Regions from separate parts of the Bacillus sp. GW823-FHT06A11 genome, predicted to be linked through region 2. Evidence: riboswitches for the same ligand, from Rfam matches in the RefSeq annotation. Region 2 holds a riboswitch; the other holds the start of a gene.
The links. A riboswitch is a leader RNA that binds a small molecule or an ion and turns the genes downstream of it on or off. The one in region 2 is predicted to bind S-adenosylmethionine.
Positions count from the first base shown of each region.

Region 1 (8,090 bases), on a different contig from region 2:
TCCCCCGATAAGTAAACTTGTAGTCATAATAAACAAGCCAATTGGAACAGAAGCGATGGATTCCTTCCATAATAAATCATACACTTGTTGCTCGCTTTTCCATACATATACAATTGTACAAATGAGTGCGATACTAACTGAGGACAACATAGAATAACGAATATACATCCACGAAATATTTTTTTGTTTCTTCATTATACTTTCCTCACTTCCGTGTCGCCTACGACAAGCGAAGAAATAATTTTAATACGACGAGGAGCCTCTTTATACTGCTCTGTTCTAAATGTAACATTGCGGTTAAACCCTGTCTCTTCATGACCTGGCAAGAGCACACGTCCGACAATAACAGAATGATTTAAAGAAAGTTCAATATCATATGGCACATATAAACGAATATTACCAACGACACCCCGAATAACAATTACCGTTTCCCCTTCTGGAATCATAGCAGTAGTTAAATCTATTTCCACATCACAAGCACCGTATTGAACATTAATATCCTCAAGTTCATAAATATGATCCATCATTCGTACATTGCCTACAAACATATTTTTCAAATATGGTTCTGTACGATATATTTGCTTCTCTTCGTCTATAATCCCTTTTTCTTTAATTTCAACCTTCATTGCTTTTTGCTGATGCCCTTGTTGAATCAATTGATAACCAATTAAAGCTAAACAAGCAAATACGACAAGAACAAATGCTGCTGATGAAAATAAGAAGAATAAAAATACGATACCACCAACAAATAAAAATACATTTCCCCGTACATAACGATTCTTTTTACGATAATGCCTTCCAAACATAAGCATAATAAATGCAAAAATGAGACCACCTGGTTCAAAATGTCCAAGTATCATATCAAGAAAAAGACCGAATCCAAATATGATGAGGAGCATCCCCATTAATTGTGTCTTTGAAAAATGTTTCTTCATTTCAGCTCCCCCCTTCTTGTCACATATACATAGAAGAAAAGGCATTGCTTTCCAACACCTTTTCTCCTATCACTATATCATAAGCCTGTTTTATAATATACTACTATTATTTTGTTAACTCTTTCGTTAACGATACATCATTCTTTTCTTTCATTTCACGCTCAAGTTTTGCAATTTTCATATCAAATGTGTCACGCTCATGCTCTTCATTCATACGAGTTTCTAAGTCACGAATGTGATCTTCAATTTCTTCAAATCGTAAGAACGGATTATTTTCATCCATTTTATGCATTGCAGTATTCATACGACGATTTGCATGTGCCATATTTTCACGTGCCATTAGTTCCATACGCTTTGCGTGCATTTCTTTTAATTTATTTTTCATTTCAGAAAGACGACGCTCTAACTCATCAATTTGCTCTACAACACCTGCATACATTTCTTCTAATCGAGTTACTTGCCCTTCATAATAAGCTACCTCTTCTAACGCACGTTCGTGCAATTGTAATTCGCCTGCTTCTTGAGCAATGATAGCTTGCTTTGATCTTTTGTTAACGAAATAACGTGCTTGCTCAAGCTCACGAGCAAAGTTAGATTTTAATGTTTTATGACGTTCAATTAACTTCTCAATTTTTGTTATTTCACGCTCACTATCACGTAAATATTGGTTTAACATCGCAATTGGATTTTTTCTTTCCTTCTCATCTAACACGTTATGAAAATCAGCTAAAATTGCATCGCGTACACGTCCGAATAAAGATTGTTTCATTATAAATCTTCCTCTCTTCTACTTTATTTATAATTTGATTTATTGTTTTAGTTTTTCATTAATTTGTTCCACTCATCTTCAAAGTTGCTATATGGTTTAGAACTTTCTGGAGCAGATTCAACAACTACATCTTTTTCTTTTTTCCACTCACGGTATCCGTAGTATAAAACCACTAAAGCAGCGATACCGATTAATGCTGGTGAATGAGAAAGCGCAATGGATAAACCGATTAAACCAACAATACCCCAAGCTAACTTTCCAAAAAATGACTTAGCTCGCACAAATGATTTATAGCTCCAATATACAACTCCTGCTCCGATTGCGAATCCTACAATACCAGCAAGACTACCAAGAGCAATTAAAGCCAAAATACCGGCTGCGATAAACGCTAGAAATTGTTTCATCTTGTGCTTGCCTCCCTTCGATTTGATACTCTTATCTTAACTATTTTTTCATCTTTCCATAACGAGCTTAAGAACCGTTTTTAACTCAGACTTAAGACCGAGTCATATTCAGCCCTTTACGCAAAAAAACGTGCAGAGTTTATTCTCTGCACGTTTTTTTAATTACTAACATTCATATTAAATTAAGCTGTTTTATGATACTCTTTTTTCTCAGCTACTTTAGAAAATCTTGGAAATCCAATTAAAATAGAAACAATCCCACATACTCCAACTAAGATTGGATAAAATGCATATGGCAACAATTCAACCGGAGATAACGCTGCAAATCCTGCTGCCGTTAACATTTGGGCACCGTACGGAATTAATCCTTGTACACAACATGAGAAAAGATCTAATACACTCGCTGATTTACGAGGGTCTATTTCATATTGATCTGCAATATTTTTTGCAAGCGGGCCTGTAAAAATAATCGAAATCGTATTATTCGCTGTACACATATTCGTCATACTTACTAAACCAGCAATACCAAATTCCGCACCTTTTTTCGAACGAATATTACGTGTTAATACATTCATTAAATATTGAATACCACCATTATATTGGATTAATTCAACCATACCGCCAATTAATATAGCAAGTAATACTAACTCCATCATACCGCCCATTCCAGTCGTTACACTTTTAAAGAAACTTTCTAACGTGTAACTTCCATCTATAAGACCGATAACACCAGATAATACAGTTCCACCAGTTAATACAATAAGTACATTCCAGCCAAGTAGCGCTGTAATAAGTACTCCTGCGTACGGTAAAATCTTTATCCAATCAAAGCTATGTGCTTTAATTTGCGTGTCACTTCCTGAAGTAACTATTACTAATAGTACAATTGTAATAATAGCCGCTGGTAACACAATTAAAAAATTCGTTTTAAACTTATCTTTCATTTCTGTTCCTTGTGAACGAACAGCTGCGATTGTTGTATCTGAAATAAATGATAAATTATCACCAAACATCGCTCCCCCAACAACAGTAGCCATTGCAAGCGCAATTGAGATATCAGTTTGACCACTAATACCTACAGCAATCGGCGCTAATGCTGCAATTGTTCCCATTGAAGTTCCCATTGCTAATGAAATAAATGCACCAATAACAAAGATTCCAGCTACGATAAATCCTGGCGGTAAAATAGTTAACGCTAAATTAACAGTTGAGTCTACTCCGCCCATTCCTTTAGCCGTTTCAGAAAATGCACCTGCAAGCACAAAAATTAATACCATAATCATAATATCCGGATTTCCTGCACCTTTAGCGAACCGCTCGACTTTCACATTAAAACTTTCTTTACGATTCATCACTAAAGCGATTCCTACAGCAATTGAAATTGCTACAAGTATCGGCAATTTATAGAAATCACCTGTAATAATTCCAGAACCAATGAATAGCGCCAAAAATATCCCAAGTGGTAATAAAGCTAAACCATTTCCTCTCGTTTCTTTCAAAGTACCATCTCTCCCTAGTTTCAACCTTTTTCTAATGAATAACAAAAGACCTCTTCCGATGAGAAGAGGTCTTATACATCTATAAGAAACGCTCTTCTCATCTTTCAAGCACATGCTTGCTGGATTTGGCACAGCACTCTGAAATCGAGTCCGCTGCCGAGGCATCGTAGGGCCAGTCCCTCCGCCTCTCTTTATAAGAAGGTTTCATATTTATTTTTTAATAATAATTTCTTCCCTAACTTTACTCGCTTACAAAACAAAAGTCAATTATTTTTTGTATAGATTTTTTTGGTAATTATACAAAAATTTGAATACAATAATCATTTTAACTTTTCGATTTCTTCTTCCAATATTGAAATCCAATAAAATTCACTATTTTTTATTGCTTCTAATATCCATTTCGTAGTGTACCAAGCTAACTCATACTCTTCCTTCGTGACATCGCCACTTTTATAAGCATCCTCTAGCTCCTCTTCATCTAATACATACACCTTACCGCTAGGTAATAATACTACATCTAAATATAAATCATCAAAATACGGTAAACCACGATCGTCTATTTCATATTCTTTCGTCACATCAATATAATATTGCACTAAATTGTGCCTATCATCTAACATAGCTGTAATCGCAAAGTTCTTTCCATTAATGAAATATTGAACCCACATATACCCATCACTTGCAATACAAATTTCTTTACCATCATATTCTTTACAACTAGGCTCTCTCACCTTTTTTATATCCAGTATTCCGAGCATTCCCTCTTCCACTTGCTTAAGCCTATAACTCTTTTCTATTAGTCTTTTCCACGAAGAACCGTCACCATATTTACGTTTCATTATGTATACTCCTCTTCTATATACAGAAAAGCTCCCACATATTATGTGAGAGCTTGTTCATATTATAATTAAGCAGCTTGACCCTTTTCAGAAATCTCTTTTAAATAAGCTTGTCCTTTTTCAGCGTCATATTGACCTTCCCACTTAGACATAACTACAGCTGCTAAAGAGTTTCCTACAACGTTAACTGCTGTACGAGCCATATCTAAAATACGGTCAATACCAGCAATGAACGCTAAACCTTCAGGTGGAATACCTACTGTACCAAGTGTCGCTAATAATACAACGAATGATACGCCCGGTACACCTGCGATACCTTTTGATGTAACCATTAATACAAGTAATAATGTAATTTGTTGTGTAATAGATAAATCAATACCGTACATTTGCGCCAAGAAAATAGCTGCAATTGCTTGATATAAAGTTGATCCATCTAAGTTAAATGAATAACCTGTCGGAATAACGAAAGATGTAATTGCTTTCGGACAACCGAATTTCTCCATTTTCTCCATGATTTTTGGTAAAACTGTTTCTGAGCTTGCTGTAGAATACGCTAAGATCAGCTCGTCTTTTAAAATCTTAAAGAATTGGAAAATGTTAATTCCAAATATTTTCGCTGTAAGTCCTAAGACAACTACGACGAAGAAGATCATTGCTCCATATACGACAATTAGTAATTTCCCTAATGGAATTAATGAAGCAAGACCAAATGTAGAAACTGTAACACCAATTAGTGCAAACACACCAAATGGTGCAAATTTCATAACTTGGTTTGTTACATAAAACATTGCATCAGCTACACCTTGGAAAAATTGAAGAACTGGTCTTCCTCTCTCACCAATTGCTGCTACACCTAAACCAAATAGTACAGAGAAGAAGATAATAGCAAGCATATCTCCGTCAGCCAATGACTTCATAATGTTCGTTGGAACAATATTTACAAACGTATCTGCAAATGAATGACTTTGTACTTGCTCTGTCGTATGTGTATATTTCGAAATATCTGTCTTTGTTAACTGCTCCATATTTACGCCTTTTCCTGGTTGGAAAATATTCGCTATTAATAGACCAACAATAATTGCAATTGTTGTAATAATTTCAAAGTAAAGAATTGTTTTTCCGCCTAGTCGACCTAGTTTTTTAACATCGCCAACACCAGCAACCCCAACAACAATACTTGCTACAACAATCGGTACAACGATCATTTTAATTAATCGGATGAAAATATCACCAATTGGTTGTAAGTACTTAACAACAGCTGGATTATCAAAGAAAATCGCCCCAACCGCAATACCAAGCGCAAGCCCTATTAATATTTGCCATGCAAGTCCTATTCTTTTCATATTTGTTGTAACCCCCTCTTCGATGTGTCACTCTATCTCTCATTCTATCTCTATAAAACTAAGAAATTAAGAGTATTACATATTATTCGACAATTCACTACATTTTGTCCCTGTTAAAAATCATAAATCAAAATTTAAAATCTGACAACAAAATAACTTTCCCCGAATGCAAATAATTTTCTTGACAAAAAATAAACCCATGTTAGAAAACCTCACATGAGAACGATTCCTTACTAGTGTTTTATTAGCTTTCTAAGTACTATTTCACCCCATAAAAACTATTACTTTCCTCCTGTATTTTACAGATAAATCCCAAAATATACCTTTATTACAGCCATAAATAAAATGTAAGTACTATGACAATTAAAGTTGAAAAATGATAAATTCCGACAAAACTTAGCAATTTTATAAAGTTTTCTTTACATTATGATTACAACGATAGACACTCTTCTTCTTATGATATATAACATTCATAGGGAAAGGAGTCAGACAACTATGAAAAAGAAATTTGCAGCGTTTAGTGTTTTAGCAGCAGGAACGATTTTTGCTTCCCCGTTACTTTCACCCGTATACGCTGAAACAAATCAAGATAAATTATCTAACATTCAATCTGAATTAGAAGGCAAACAAAGTGACTTACAAAATAAATCAGTCGAGAAAGAACAAATAGAAAAAGAAATTCAAGAATTACAGAAAAAAATCGATGAATTAACTACTTCTATTAATAAAAACGAGGCTGAATTAAACGATACAAAAAAAGAAATTAGCAAAACACAACAAGTAATTACTGACAAAAAGAAACATATAGAACAATTACAAACAAACATAGATACACGTCAGGAAGTTATTAAACAACGATTACAATCTATGCAAGAAAAACCGCGTACAAATATCATTACAGAAGTATTAACAAACTCTACAAACATTGCTGATCTTGTTGATAATATGTACTCCGTAAGTTTAATATTAAACAACGATACAGATATTGTAAAAAAACAAACATCTGATCAAAATGCTGTAACTACAGAAAAAGAAGCTGTTGAGAAAAAAGAACAACAACTGAAAGAATCTGAGCAAAAACTAGAACAAAAACAACAAGAATTACAAAATAACCAACTGCAGCAACAGACTCTTATTAACGATCTACATACGAAAGTAGCAAAAGTAGATTCAGAGATTGAAGGATTAGAAGAATCCAAAGGCATTTTAGAAAATCAACGTCAAGCTGTGCAAAAAGCAATTGAAGAAGAAAAACGGGCCGAAGAAGCTCGTAAAGCGGAAGAAGCTCGCCAGGCAGAAGAGGCTCGCAAACAACAAGCTACTAAATCTGCTCAAGCAACTCAAGCAGCTCCAACACCACATGATACAAACATCGGTGGCTTTATCAAACCAGCAGCTGGATCAAAAACTTCCGGATTTGGTGTACGTTCTTTAGATAACCATAAAGGAATTGACATCGCCGCTTCGGGAACGGTTCCAATTATCGCTGCTGCAGATGGCGTTGTTATTCGCTCAGAATTATCATCTAGTTACGGAAACGTAGTGTATTTATCTCACCGTATAAACGGAAAAACATATACGACAGTATATGCTCATATGAATAGCCGTTCTGTATCGAATGGACAAACTGTAAAACAAGGCGATCAGCTTGGATTTATGGGGAACACGGGCCAATCATACGGACAACATTTACACTTCGAACTTCATCTTGGAGAATGGAATGTCGGCAAGACAAACGCAGTCGACCCATCTCCTTATATCGGATTATAAAAAACCTCGGTACCTACCGAGGTTTTTTATTTACACTTCACACAATATAGGCATTCTACATAGACTATAACTAAATGCCTATAGTTTACGAGGTGATCAATATGAATACGCAATTACAACAAAAAATAGAAGAAGCTAGAGCGACATTTATCGGCCGGATATTTACATTTGGCGGATCAGTTTTATTTTTAATCGGTTCATTCCTCGCAGTCACCACAGCCTATAAAGCGTATAATCGTCTATTACATTCAACAACATAAAAAAAGACGGGAGATCCCCGCCTTTTTTTATGCAAACATTTTAAATACACCTATCACATTTAAAAATACAATTATTACAGTTATCGGAATGACATAACGAAGTAAGAAGAACCAAATGTTAAATAACGTTTTCCCCTTCGTTTCCGTCACTTCTAATTCTTTCATCAACAACTCTTTACTCATTTTATTTGGTACAAATAATGAAATAGCTAGTACTCCTAACGGCAGCAATACGTTACTTACCGAAAAGTCGACTAAATCAAAGAATGTT
Region 1 is NZ_JBXAHS010000001.1:1,023,123-1,031,212, forward strand. It holds gene AC1Q8L_RS05040 (sensor histidine kinase) at 1-195, opposite strand, end outside; gene liaF (cell wall-active antibiotics response protein LiaF) at 195-935, opposite strand; gene AC1Q8L_RS05050 (PspA/IM30 family protein) at 1,042-1,704, opposite strand; gene AC1Q8L_RS05055 (lmo0954 family membrane protein) at 1,752-2,108, opposite strand; gene AC1Q8L_RS05060 (Na+/H+ antiporter NhaC family protein) at 2,291-3,607, opposite strand; SAM riboswitch class I at 3,702-3,807, opposite strand; gene AC1Q8L_RS05065 (ribonuclease FAU-1 family protein) at 3,928-4,446, opposite strand; gene gltP (glutamate/aspartate:proton symporter GltP) at 4,515-5,789, opposite strand; gene AC1Q8L_RS05075 (murein hydrolase activator EnvC family protein) at 6,285-7,559, shown strand; gene AC1Q8L_RS05080 (hypothetical protein) at 7,661-7,819, shown strand; gene AC1Q8L_RS05085 (sodium-dependent transporter) at 7,847-8,090, opposite strand, start outside.
Region 1: another riboswitch for S-adenosylmethionine. It lies ahead of AC1Q8L_RS05060 (Na+/H+ antiporter NhaC family protein); the one in region 2 lies ahead of mmuP (S-methylmethionine permease).

Region 2 (8,090 bases):
AAATTGCGATTTATCTGTAGCAAACTTACTCATCATTTCTTTAAAAATCAATTGAGCTATTTTCGTATTTTTACTACTAATATAATCATCTTTACTATCCTTTGTATATCCGGTCCATACAGCCATCGTATATTGTGGTGTATAACCAGCAAACCAACTATCACGATTAGCACTTTCTGGTAAATTATATTGTGCTATTTGTTCTAAAGAATAGTTTGTTGTCCCTGTTTTACCGGCTACATCTAAAGAACCTATATTAGCTGCTGTACCCAATCCAGATGAAACAAAAGTACGAAGCATATCAGTAATCATATATGCTGTAGAATCCTTCATAACTCGTTTTGGCTTTTGCTCAAAGCTTTTTGATTTACCATCTGGATAAACGATTTTCTTAACAAAATGTGGTTTCGTGTACTTACCATCATTACCAAATGCCGCATAAGCGCCTGCAATTTCAGTTGGTGACGCTTCATTTGTACCAATCGCTGTTGATTCGGTCGGTGCTACATTAAATGTAATACCTAGCTTTTCAGAGAAAGCTTTTGATTTATTAATTCCTACTTCTTTTGCAGTTTTAATAGCCGGGATATTTCGGGAAGTTTTCAATGCATCACGCATTGTAATTGGTCCTAAATGCTTTCTATCTGCATTTCTAACTTCTTGTCCTGTTGAATACTTATATGGAGAGTCATCAATTTGATGGTAAGTAGCCCATTTTAAATATTCAATTGCAGGAGCGTAATCAAAAATTGGTTTCATCGTGGAACCTGCTGAGCGATTTAATTCAATTGCAATATTATGTCCTTTAAAAACAGCTTTATTTTCACCACGTCCACTACCAATTGCACGTACTTCTCCTGTTTTCGTATCCATAAATGTGAAAGCCCCTTGGAATTTCTCATTTGGATAATTAATAATACCGCTATTTAAAAGCTTGTCCGCAAAATCCTGTGCCTTTGGATCTAATGTTGTATAAATTTCTAAACCGTCAGATCCAATATTTGCATCTGGCATTTCTTTTTCAACTTCTTTCACAACCGCATCCATAAAAGCAGGATATGGCATTTCTTTTTGTTCAGTTGCTTTCTTAAGTCCTTCTGTTACTGGAATTTTTGATGCGTCTTCCATTTCCTTTTTTGTAATATAACCATGTCGATTCATTAATTGAAGTACAACATTTCTTCTTTCTGTTGCTTTTTTGATATTTTGTTCTTTCGTTGGATCATAGTTATTAGGCGCTTTCATTAAGCCAGCAAGCATTGCAACTTCTGGTAGTGTTAAATCTCTCAATTCCTTACCATAGTAATTTTGTACTGCTGTTGCAATTCCGTATGAACGGTTACCTAAGTAAACTTTATTTAAATACATTTCTAAAATTTCATGTTTTGAATACTGTTGTTCTAGCTTATACGCTAAATATATTTCTTGTGCCTTTCTCTTTGACGTTTTTTCCATCGATAAGAAATAATTTTTAATAACTTGCTGCGTAATCGTACTTCCACCTTGAGAGCCGTAATCCCCTTTTAGGCTGACTAAAACTGCACGTGCAGTACCTTTAAAATCTACGCCACTGTGCTCGTAAAAACGTGCATCTTCTGTCGCTAAAAACGCATTTTCTACTAACTTAGGAATTTGACCATACATAATATTCGTTCGTTTTTCTTTCCCATATTCATATATCAATTTCCCATCTTTATCATAAATTTTTGAGGATAACGGATTAACAAGTTTTGCTTTCTCGAGTTTTGGCGCATCCTTGATCATAACGAAAAAAGTAGCAACCCCTGTGACTAACCCTACAATACCAACTAATAAACAACTAATTAAAAACTTACGAAAAAATGATGTCTTGCCTTTTGGTTTTTGTTTTTTAGCTGCTGGCTGTTTGTTCTTTTTAACTTGTCGTCGCTCCTCTCGAGAACGATAATTTTCTGACATGCTATATTCTCCTGCCTTTCAATTCTCCTTTTGATTTACTTAAAATTATTGAAGTCACTTTAAGAAATATATTCATATTTAAAAAGGGTACTAAATAGACAATTTAAGTAATAAATTTGTTCCACTTTAAGATGAGGAAGAAATTTGAGCTTATCTGATAACGAAACAGAAACGGTAATAGTGGCACAACAAAAAAATGGAATTTCATAGAAAATCCATTTTTAGCTTGATGGGCATGTGGTGGTACCCCACATCCATCAACTTAAGGATTTAGACTATTCTTGAAGTTAAAAGCACGTTACTATTCACTTATGTTAATGAGAAAAGGTGACGTGCTTTTTATAAATATTTATCAAAAACAAAAGTTGTCTTTATTTGCTAAAGATTTATATCGATATATGTTTCCCACTACACTTAATCAATTAGCTATAGAAAGCAGGCGGAATGAAATGAAAACGCAAGTGCCATGGGCATCATTTTTTATATTTGTGTGTATGGTTAAATCAACAAACCGCTACTACCTCTATTACTCAACTTTGTAGTCAATTAGAAACTTCAACAGGAGTTTTATTAAGTCCCTCAGGGCTAAGCCCTGCCGCTGCATGAAGCCCACTCATAATCGAACCAAGGAATCACTTGCCGCCCGTTGACTAATCCAAATGCAAATAGCAGCTAATTCTGATCCAGAAAACTTAAGTCTTCGCCTTATAAATCCTATTTCTCTTGCAAGTTCTTCTAAGAATACAGGTGTAACATATCGTTGTAATTATTCTGCAAATGGTAATAATTCATCTTGAATCGAGAGATTCATAAGAAAACCTCATCCTTTCTAATTTAGCTTGTTTAGAAAAGATAACGTTTTTTTGATATTTGAGGGTATTAAAATACCTGAGTTGATGGTTATGTATGGTGACCCCATAGCCAAAGAAGTAAGAAGATATTTAGAAGTGCATTAAATTTTGAGGAAGTGCTTGTGAACCGTATCATAAATAAATCAGGTTGTGTATGTTCGATTTTTAAATAATACCCGAGAAGGAGTGGGTTGCAGTTATAGTAATACTCTATTTTTTGTATTTCTATAATAGATATTTTTAAAAAAAACAGAATTATCTTGACAGTTATTAAATGGATTGAAAAGGTTATAAAAAAATATTTCTTATCCAGAGAGGTGGAGGGACTGGCCTTATGAAACCTCAGCAACAGGTCTGCTTAAGTAGACACTGTGCTAATTCCAGCGGGTGATAATCCTGATAGATGAGAGCTTCCGTTTTTATTTGTCAGTAACGCCCTCTTTTTTAGAGTGCGTTTTTGTTTTTTCTGGATAGTAACTAAAGGAGAGTAGAAATGGAGAACAAAAATGGGAGAGAATTTCAAAGGAAAATGCAAGCACGTCATTTAGTCATGCTATCACTTGGTGGGGTGATTGGAACTGGCTTATTCTTAAGCTCGGGTTACACTATTCAACAAGCTGGCCCGTTTGGAACAATTCTATCCTATCTGATTGGTGCGCTAGTAGTTTATCTAGTTATGCTATGTTTAGGCGAGCTTTCCGTACATATGCCTGAAACGGGCGCATTTCATAGTTATGCAGTTAAATACATTGGACCTGGTACAGGGTATACAGTAGCCTGGTTGTATTGGTTAACTTGGACTGTTGCTTTAGGGTCTGAATTTACAGCCGCAGGATTACTTATGAAGCGATGGTTTCCATCGGTTAATATTTGGGTATGGAGTGCTCTTTTTGCCATTTTGATCTTTGTATTAAATGTCCTGACTGTTAAATTTTTCGCCGAATCCGAATTTTGGTTTTCATCGATAAAGGTTATAGCTATTGTGATTTTTATTGTTTTAGGAGTAGCGGCAATGCTAGGGTTTCTTCCAATGACTCATTCAAAAGCAGCACCATTCTTTTCTAATTTTACAAGTGGAGGTTTATTTCCTCATGGTGCTACGGCCATTATGATGACCATGCTTGCGGTTAATTTTGCTTTTTCGGGAACAGAATTAATAGGCATTGCAGCTGGAGAAACAGCGAACCCAGAAAAAATGATACCGAAGGCCATTCGAACTACTCTGTGGAGATTGATCATCTTTTTTGTAGGAACGATTGTTGTTTTATCTGCGTTATTGCCTATTTCCGATGCAGGGGTATTAGAGAGCCCTTTTGTTGCAGTTCTAGAACGAATTGGGGTGCCATATTCAGCTGACATAATGAATTTCGTTATCTTAACAGCCATTTTATCTGCGGCAAACTCAGGCCTTTATGCCTCTTCTAGAATGCTTTGGTCGCTTGCTAATAAGAATACGATATCCCCGATTTTTGGGAAAATGACGAAGCAAGGTGTTCCAATCAACGCCGTCATTTTCAGTATGATGGGTGGAGCTTTGGCTTTGCTCTCAAGTATTGTGGCACCAGATACTGTCTATATCGTACTTGTTTCCATTTCCGGTCTAGCAGTAGTTATAGTTTGGATGAGTATTAGCGCTTCCCAGTTCCTATTTCGCAGACAATTTTTGAAAGAAGGAAATTCTGAAAAGGACTTGATTTATCGCACACCACTATATCCATTAGTACCAATTGCTTCTTTTATCCTTTGTCTGGCATCGTGTATTGGAATTGCATTCGATCCAACACAGAGAATTGCCTTATATTGCGGCATACCGTTTATTTTGTTTTGCTATGGAAGTTATTATCTAACAAAAAATCTAAAAAAGAGGGGTGTAGATTATGTCGAACAAAATCAACCCAATTGATGCTATTTTATCCCAACATTCCATTATGCTTCTTGACGGAGCATTAGCTACTGAATTGGAGGCGCATGGATGTAATTTGGACGATCCCCTTTGGTCGGCACGTGTGTTACTAGAAAACCCGGAACTAATTTATCAGGTGCATTCGGACTATTTTCGTGCTGGAGCAGACTGTGCCATAACAGCAAGCTATCAAGCTACTATTAGTGGGTTTTCCGCGCGTGGAATACAAGAACAGGAAGCTTTGGAATTAATTAAGAAAACGGTGTTACTTGCAAGAAAGGCAAGAGATGATTTTTGGAAGGAAAATACGCAAACGAATAGGCCTAAACCATTGGTTGTTGCATCAGTTGGGCCGTACGGAGCTTACCTTGCAGATGGTTCAGAGTATGTAGGTAACTATGTTGTGACAGATAAAACATTAGCAGACTTTCACCGTTCGAGAATGTCTGCGTTAATCGAAGCAGGTGCAGATCTATTGGCATTTGAAACGATCCCTTGCCTGCAAGAAGCAAGAGTATTAGATACATTATTGCGTGAGTTTCCAGAAACATATGCGTGGCTTTCCTTTTCGCTAAAAAATGAGAAAGAGATTAGTGAAGGTATGAAACTAGTGGAGTGTGCACGAGTTTTTGAGAAAAGTGAACAAATTGTAGCGATAGGCATCAATTGTGCACCCGTAACTGTTGTGACTGGTGCAATCCAAGAGTTACGGGCAAACACAAAAAAACCAATTATTGTTTATCCAAACTCTGGTGAAACTTATAATCCAGAAACAAAAACATGGCATGGTCATGAACAATGTAACACGTTGGATATTCAATCTGAAGAATGGTACCAAGCAGGTGCACGTTTAATAGGCGGATGCTGCAGAACGACACCTTATCACATTGAGGAGATATCGAACAAGTGGCGTTCTTCCGAGTTTTTCTATTCGAACGAAGCAAAACAGTAATGTAATGAATGATAATCTAACTTTGTGTGTATTTTCATGATTTTTCTTGTTCAGGAATCTACAGTTACGTCTAGTGGCACAAAAAGTCTTTTTAGAGACACAAATGTGGATAGTAGCCTCGGGAATCCAGTGGACTTTTGGGTACCTTAGGTATGGAAAAGAATTAGGGAAAATAAAAACTGTTAGTTTAATAGACATGGTAGACAACATGCTGAATCTTTTAATGAAGATGTAGTTGATCCAATTGAAGGTGAAGGGGACCATTTATTCGTAATTAAAGTTAACAAAAAGGTTAATTTAGTTATTCAAAAAATAGTTCAATAACTATATGAAAATTTGTTGTAGTAGTAAATGTGGTCATATTGTTGTAAAAAAGGATAGATGTAAACAGGTATACTCTCCTGTTCAACTATCCTTTCCTTTTTACATACAATATTAAAATCCAAATTAGTTCCTTTTAGGAAGGTACCAATATAAACAAGACATTTAAATACATTTTAATCTTCTTTTGTGCAGTATTTTATATTGCAATGGTTTGTAGGATTATTTATATAAACTTTGTTCAAGATCATTTTATTCCTCCAAGCAGGAAATCTAAGATTGAACATAAACATTTATAATTAGGTATAAGGAGAGCTGTACAAGATACTCTTGATTTCCCAAGATTATGAGGATAATATTTTTGATACTGTTTAGCTTCATCTAAAATGAAGAAGAACGTCACGTTTACACATTCTTTTTCTACCCAATCCATATCATAAGTTTCTATACCATAATGTTTAAAATAATCATCAATGTCATTAATGAATCTTTTTTCTCCATCCGTTCCAGTAATTCGTTTATATTGCAATTCTTCAAACGATTTCATTTCAAGTCGGCAAGTTTCTTCTAACCACTCATATCGTTGCTTAATTGCTTCCGTCTCATTTTCATACCAATCCTCATGCCCTTCATAATATTTCTTCATACATTCAGGTCTCTGTTTATTTCTTAAAAAGCTTTGCAACAAAACCAAATTTACGTTATTTCTTTGCGGAAATAGGTTGAAACCAACTATCCCTATCATTTAAGTGAACTTTAAAAACATATATAGGCTGTGAGAAGCCTTTTGTATCAGTATAGTAATCTATATTATATTTTGTGATGAATAATGTATCACCTGCTTTGAAAGATCCAATAGAATCAAATTCTCCTTGTTTCAGTTTTTGAAATGCTTCCTTTGGAGAAAGAATCTCAACATCTCGAACATGTGATTTTTTTGTACCGTAATATTTGTAAACAGGCATTTTTTTCTCTGCGTCTTTTAACTCTATTGATGTTTTTATAGTAACTTGAGACATATCATTTTTTGCAATGGGATCAATAGGCATATTTCCAAATTCCTTCATTTGATACGAAATCATTATTCCGAGTGCGACGAAACTTACTGTAATGGGCAGATATAAATATTTAATTATTTTTGTATCTGTTTCATTTTTTTTCAAAAATATAAGAACTATGTTTAACACAGAATATCCTAACATCATGCCTAAAGTATTATGAAGTAAATCTGCTAGTTCCATACTTCCTCGTTGCAGTGTAAATTCAAGAATTTCAATCAATAAACTTGCTATAATTGAGATGATTAACATCCATTTTGTTTTTTGAAAAACCTTACTAAATAAAGGGAATAAAATTCCTAAAGGAAAAAGCATACCTATATTCACAATGATATGGAAAAAGGAAGTAAATGAAAATGTATTCCATGCTTTTTTATAAATACTAAGTACATCAAAATCAATGGTTCTTGCAAAGGCCATATCATCTGAACGACCAAGTGAAGTAGCTGATAATGCAAGGGAATAGTATCCTGTTATTAAAACAAACAATATAATTTGTTTTACAGTTAGTTTTTTTTCTCTTTTACATATCTTTTTGTATACTACAAAATAACTAAAAACAAATACAAATAGTAACAAGAGTGTGAGTAGTATCGTAGGAATCGCATAACTAGCAATTAAATTGAAAATAATGTTCATTTTACACCTCTGTTTTTATGAATATAATTTTGTACATATGCATTTTATATAGTGATTACTAATACAACAATCGAGCTTTGGATCTTCAAAGGCTCGCAAAAGATGTAGGATTTATTCGTTAGGGAAGTAATTTTAAACAAGGCTGAATAAGATAAAATCGTCATGTCATTCAAAAATACGAGTTGAATTTACATAAATAACTGTCAAGAGATAAAATTTTTGTTTTTGGGGTAGGATACAGCCCAGTAATTGATAAATCGCCTTTCTTATTTTTCTCTCTATTTTTTTGTTGCTTACATTAGAAATACTAAACTGTATAATGACTCATATTAAAATTATAAATAGACTTATTAGTAATTTTTCATACTAATTATTCCTTTCTTCATGCTGTAATACTTAATAGACAACCTAAACAATAAAGTTGTTCC
Region 2 is NZ_JBXAHS010000012.1:59,292-67,381, forward strand. It holds gene AC1Q8L_RS28875 (PBP1A family penicillin-binding protein) at 1-1,938, opposite strand, end outside; partial or broken gene AC1Q8L_RS28880 (IS4 family transposase) at 2,280-2,529, shown strand; partial or broken gene AC1Q8L_RS28885 (IS4 family transposase) at 2,505-2,749, opposite strand; SAM riboswitch class I at 3,092-3,199, shown strand; gene mmuP (S-methylmethionine permease) at 3,283-4,692, shown strand; gene mmuM (homocysteine S-methyltransferase) at 4,667-5,644, shown strand; gene AC1Q8L_RS28900 (hypothetical protein) at 6,213-6,611, opposite strand; gene AC1Q8L_RS28905 (VanZ family protein) at 6,667-7,662, opposite strand.